DNA from 2 places in the Flavobacterium chungangensis genome. Region 1 is predicted to be linked to the other one. Evidence: riboswitches for the same ligand, from Rfam matches in the RefSeq annotation. Region 1 holds a riboswitch; the other holds the start of a gene.
What was found. A riboswitch is a leader RNA that binds a small molecule or an ion and turns the genes downstream of it on or off. The one in region 1 is predicted to bind S-adenosylmethionine.

Region 1 (3,197 bases):
TGTACAGATATTCACGAACAAAAGTCGATTACTGAAAAACTTGAAATTTTGGTAAAAGATCGTACTAAAGAACTGCAAAGATCTAACGACGATTTACAGCAGTTTGCGCATGTTGCTTCGCATGATTTAAAAGAACCTGTTCGAAAGATAAAAACTTTTCTAAGCCGTCTAGAAGATCATATGTCAGGACAGTTTGATGAATCTTCAACAAAATATATTGAACGAATTCATGTTGCGGCAGATCGTATGTTTAATATGATTGATGGTGTATTAGCCTATTCGAAAATGAATGCCGATTCGCAAAAAACAACAATAGTCGATTTAAATGAAGTTATTAAAAATATAGAAACCGATCTTGAAATTGCGCTTCAAAATACAAATGGCACCATTTATTTTGAAAAACTTCCAGTTATAGAAGGCGCTTCTGTATTGTTGTATCAGCTGTTTTATAATCTTATTAATAATTCTATTAAATTTGCTAAAGAAGATACTCCGCCAGAAATACGTATTACAGCAACAGAACAAATTGAAGAAGGCAACAGAATTGCGATAATTACAGTAGAAGATAACGGAATTGGTTTTGATCTTGATCAGACAGGACGAATTTTTGAAACCTTTACACGCTTAAATTCTAAGGATCGTTATGAAGGAACGGGTTTAGGGTTATCGCTTTGTAAAAAAATAGCCGAACGTCACGGCGGAAGTATTACAGCCACAGGAATTGCTAATAAAGGAGCCATTTTTATTATAACATTGCCATTTGAGCAAAAAGTAAAACACATTTAAGTATGCAAGAAAAGATGATTTTATTGGCTGATGACGATCAGGATGATGCAGAAATGTTTTGCGAAGCATTGGCAGAAATAGATGAAAGTATTGTTTGCTATTGTTCAGAAAATGGTAGCGGTGTGATAAATACGCTTAAAAATCAGGAGAAGATTCCAGAAATTGTTTTTCTAGATTTAAATATGCCCGTTATGAACGGCTGGGAATGTCTGAAGCAATTAAAATCGGAAGAACGTTATAAAGATATTCCTGTAGTTATGATTTCTACTTCTTCGTACAGAAATGATATGGATACAGCTGCCAACCTTGGTGCAGTCTGCTATTTTGTAAAACCAAATAATTTTGACGACTTAAAACAGGTCTTAAGATTAATTACTTCAAACCTTGAAAATGGGTTAAAAGAAGCTTTTTCAAATCTTGAAAAGAATAAATATTTACATGTCTTTTGTGCAGAATAAAATGATGTTTTCTTTTTTTGAAAAGTAAAACGTATGAATTTATTTTATAAAAAAAGCATTTGCCAAAAAGTATATTTTATTTTAATGTATTGATTTTTAAAATCTTGAATTGTATTGAAAGGTTATTTTAATAAAAAAATGAAAAAAAAGTATTTTAAACTTGACTAATTCGGTAGAATTAATATATATTTGTATCACAGAAAATTTATATAATGATACTTATCCAGAAAGACTGAGGGAATAGGCCCATTGAAGTCTTAGCAACCTGTTGCCGAATAAGGTGCTAAATCCTTCCGCTGTGTGCGGGTAGATAAGAAAGATTTCTCCGTAAATCTGTTTAAGATCATCCAATTAAAATCTTTATTATGAAAGCAGAATCCATTTTGTACGCCAGTTATGAACTCTTGAATTCCATTTTTGAAGAAAACAGTTTTGCTTTTTTCTGAAGGCTTAAAGACTAGTTTCTCTCCAATTTCTTTTATAAACAATACTAACGCTAATGACTTTTTTCATTGGCCTAAAATTCTTTTGTCTAATCTTAAAACTAAAATAAAATGAAAAAAATACTATTCGGTTTTGCTTTGCTTTTTGGAGCTTTTCAAACTCAAGCGCAGGAAAATAATTTACAATTAAAAGGGACTGTTGTCGATACAGTGGCGCAATATGTTTACCTGCAAAAGTTTCACAATAAAATGTTTACTACAATTGATTCGGCAAAAGTAAAAGATGGAAATTTTAGTTTTAAAACAAAAGTAAAAACACCAGAATTATATGGATTGAGCGTCAATACAGAAAGTTCGCCCTTGTATGTTTTTCTTGAAAAAGACCCAATTACAGTAAAACTGAGTCCGAAGAAATATTATACCGCTTCTGTGGTTGAAGGTTCAGCTTCTCAAGATTTGTTCGAAATCTATAAAAAGAGCAAAGATGTAGAAATCAGTAAATTCCTAACCGAACATCCAAAATCTATTGTTTCGGCTTATGTGTTGTACAGAAACTGGTCATATAGATTAACGCCAGAGCAGATTACACAAAATATTGCTTTGTTGGATAAAAGTCTTCAAAATACCACTTACGTGAAAGAATTAAAAGAACTGGCTATTGTTTTAGACGGATTAGCAGTAGGTAAAAAAGCCCCTGATTTTACAGCCAATGATCCTGACGGAAAGCCAGTTCGACTTTATGATAATTTAAAAGGAGGTTATACTCTAGTTGATTTTTGGGCTTCATGGTGCGGACCATGCCGAAGAGAGAACCCAAATATTGTAGCAGCTTACAAAGAATTTCATGATAAAGGATTCAATATCGTAGGCATCTCTTTAGATAAAAAGAAAGAAAACTGGGTTAAAGGAATTCAAGATGATAATTTAACTTGGACGCATGTTTCTGATTTGCTTTTCTGGAACAGTGCTGTTGCTAAATTATACGGTGTAAGAGCTATTCCAGGAAATTATTTAGTGGATTCTAAAGGAATAATCGTTGCGAAAAACCTGCACGGAGAAGAATTACAAGCTACACTAAAAACACTTTTAGAAAATAAAATTTAATAAAGAACACGCAATCTTGTCATTCCTCGAAATGACAAAAATTGAGAAAGAATACATATTAGTTAATTTAAAATGATAAGGAAATGAATGCGATTGAGCCAACAACAAAACCAACAGAGCCTGAATGTTACTTTTCTAAATTTAGAGAAAATACAGTAGGAATTGATCATACTTTCGAATCGGTTTACGGAGAACAAAATTTAGTGTACGCAGACTGGGTTGCCAGCGGAAGATTATACCATCCGATCGAAGATATAATGCTCAATAAAATTGGTCCAATGATTGCCAATACGCATTCACTTTCAAGTCAGACAGGAAAAACCTCTACTTATGCCTATCAGCATGCAAGGGATATTATTAAAAAATCGGTTAATGCCAATGATTCGGATGTTTTGGTAACGACTGG
Region 2 (3,197 bases), on a different contig from region 1:
TATCGGAATCAATGGTGCTGAGCACGTTGAGTCACTAGATATCGAAGAAAACGGCGCACACCGTAAAATTGACTGCGACTATTTCATTCCGCTTTTCGGATTAACACCAAAATTAGGTCCAATTGGAGACTGGGGATTAGAAATCGAGAAAAATGCAATTAAAGTAAACAATGCATTAGATTACCAAACTAACATTCCGGGAATCTTCGCTATTGGAGACGTAAATACATACCCAGGAAAATTAAAGTTAATCCTTTGTGGTTTCCACGAAGCAACTTTAATGTGCCAAGCTGCATACGGAATCATCAATCCAGGTAAAAAATACGTATTGAAATATACAACAGTTTCAGGAGTAGACGGTTTCGACGGAACTCGTAAAGAAGCTCCAAAAGCGGTTGTGAAGGCAATTGTTTAAGTTGCTAAGATTCTTAGTTTCTAAGACACTAAGATTTTATATATGAAGCTCAAACTTTTTTAAAGTTTGAGCTTTTTTTTATAAAACATATTCAAACATAGCCAGTGGTTTCAACCACTGGAACACAACGTATAGACACAACGCACAATCAATTTACATGACAACAAAACAAAACGGATTATCACAATACGTTTCCCGTGGTTGAAACCACGGGCTATATTAGAAAAACAGGTTTAGCTTTTTTATTAATCACAGAGGGATGACATATTTATAGAAAAGAAATTATTCGTTTGGGCAAGAGCTCCAGCGGAGCGAAATATATTTCGCTCCGCTGGAGCTCTTGTGTTGTGCTTGTCTTTTTTCTATAAATATTATGCTCCTCTGGAGCTAAATCACGTAAAAGATAAAAACTTAGAATCTCAGTATCTTAGCCTCTCAGCATCTTAAAAAAAAACATTTGCAAATAGAAAGCCTATTTCATACCTTTGCACTGTTCTTAAAATTATTGTCAGTTATCACGAAAGGCGGAGGGATAGACCCGATGAAACCTTAGCAACCCTTTATCATAAAGAAGGTGCTAAATTCTACTTTATACAACATTTTCCAGTATTAAAGATAGATAACACAAATACATACTCGTATTTCTCAAAACTTTTCTCGATAACATATAATATTTACTGAAGCAATTCAGTAAGGAGCGAATCATTGGCGCATTTTTGCAGTCAATAGTTCCCGCTTTTCGTTGCAATCATTTTGTCCGCCGCGGCGGACAAAATAATTTCCACTTCAATCGGGGCTAATGAGCCAGCAATAGTGCACTTTTGGAATTAATGTGAAAAAAATATCCGAAGCAAACCTAACAGGTTTTTAAAACCTGTTAGGTTTAAACTTCACAATCATAATAAAAAAAACTTAGCATCTTAGAACCTTAGCGTCTTAGCAGCTAAAACAAAAAAACATGGCAATTACAATTCAAGAAGCAATAAAAAAGAATATCCTAATCCTTGATGGAGCAATGGGAACAATGTTGCAACGCTATAATTTCTCCGAAGAAGATTTCAGAGGAGAGCGTTTCAAAGATTTTCCGCATCCGTTAAAAGGAAACAACGATTTACTATCCCTAACACAACCACAAGCAATCCGCGATGTTCATGCCGCTTATTATGAAGCTGGTGCTGACATTGTAGAAACCAATACTTTCTCTGGAACAACAATCGGTATGGCCGATTATCATATGGAAGATTTGGTTTACGAGTTAAACTACGAATCGGCAAAAATCGCAAGACAAGTAGCCGATGAGTTTACCGCAAAAAATCCAGAAAAACCACGTTTCGTAGCCGGTTCAATTGGACCAACCAACCGTACAGCAAGTATGTCGCCAGATGTAAACGATCCAGGTTACAGAGCCGTAACGTTTGACGATTTACGAATTGCTTACAAACAACAAGCAGAAGCTTTAATGGATGGCGGTTGTGATTTGCTTTTAGTAGAAACAATCTTCGATACATTAAACGCAAAAGCCGCACTTTTTGCAATCGAAGAAGTAAAAGAAGAACGCAATATAGATATTCCAATCATGGTTTCAGGAACAATTACAGATGCTTCAGGAAGAACACTTTCTGGACAGACAGTTGAAGCGTTTTTGATCTCAGTTTCGCATATTCCGTTATTAAGCGTAGGATTCAATTGCGCTCTTGGAGCCGATTTGTTGAAACCATACTTAAAAACATTAGCACATAATACAAGTTTTAATGTTTCGGCACATCCAAATGCAGGATTGCCAAACGCTTTCGGACAATACGATGAAACACCAGAACAAACACAGGCTTTCATTAAAGAATATTTAGAGGATAATTTAATCAATATCATCGGTGGTTGTTGCGGAACAACGCCAGATCATATTCGATTAATGGCTGAGGTTGCTAAGGATTATAAGCCGAGAGTGGCGCCTGTTTTTTCTTAACTAAAAAACTATTGGTGATGAGGCAATTAAGAATAATATCAATTGTATTTATACTTTTTGGCTTGTTTGGTTTCCAAAGTGAAGAATCTTCATCAAAAGTTATACAAGAAATACCCTCTGATTTTTATTTTACAATTAATAATGGCGCAACTGACAGTTATAATTCTCAATATAATAGCTTTTACAGAGATTATCATGATGGAGAAAAAACTATTAAAGTAGAATTGACAAGAGAAGAAAAAGAAAGGATATATGAATTCATTATAAGGGTTAAATTTTTTGAAATGCCGATTTTGTTTGAACCGAATGTTAATGATACAATATGGATTACAAATCCTAGTTTTCAAAAGAGCATTGTAGTTTTCGCAAATGGAAATAAAAAACCTGTAAGTTACTATACGGGACATACGAGTGAAATGAATGAAAAGAAAGCAAAACCTTTTTTAGATTTATATAAAATGATTTGGGAAATTCTTTATAAAAAGGAAGAAATTCAAGAATTGTCAAAATCAGATTATGAATATAAATAATAGAAGTAGGAAAGCGATTTCTTATGAAACCAAGTTTGTGTGAAGGATAGAAGAGAAAAGCCCACAGTCTAGTCTTTTGACGAGACGAGGACTTGTAACGGATAGCCCGGTTCGCCGCGGCGAAGCACGCCCAAAATAATAAACATGAATATCTACAAGGTTTTAAAAACCTTGCAGGAAAGAAATAGAATAAAAAAACTCAGAATCTAAGCATCTTAGAATCTCAGTAACTTAAAAAAGAAATGACAGAAAAAAGAAGAGACCTTGTATTATCAGGATTAGAACCGTT

Region 2: another riboswitch for S-adenosylmethionine. It lies ahead of ACFO3N_RS05250 (homocysteine S-methyltransferase family protein); the one in region 1 lies ahead of ACFO3N_RS07700 (redoxin domain-containing protein).

What each region holds. Positions count from the first base shown of each region.
Region 1 is NZ_JBHSFY010000004.1:75,487-78,683, reverse strand. It holds gene ACFO3N_RS07710 (PAS domain-containing sensor histidine kinase) at 1-786, shown strand, start outside; gene ACFO3N_RS07705 (response regulator) at 789-1,244, shown strand; SAM riboswitch class I at 1,461-1,561, shown strand; gene ACFO3N_RS07700 (redoxin domain-containing protein) at 1,799-2,791, shown strand; gene ACFO3N_RS07695 (aminotransferase class V-fold PLP-dependent enzyme) at 2,875-3,197, shown strand, end outside.
Region 2 is NZ_JBHSFY010000003.1:9,762-12,958, forward strand. It holds gene ACFO3N_RS05245 (NAD(P)/FAD-dependent oxidoreductase) at 1-415, shown strand, start outside; SAM riboswitch class I at 925-1,041, shown strand; gene ACFO3N_RS05250 (homocysteine S-methyltransferase family protein) at 1,374-2,378, shown strand; gene ACFO3N_RS05255 (hypothetical protein) at 2,396-2,908, shown strand; gene metH (methionine synthase) at 3,151-3,197, shown strand, end outside.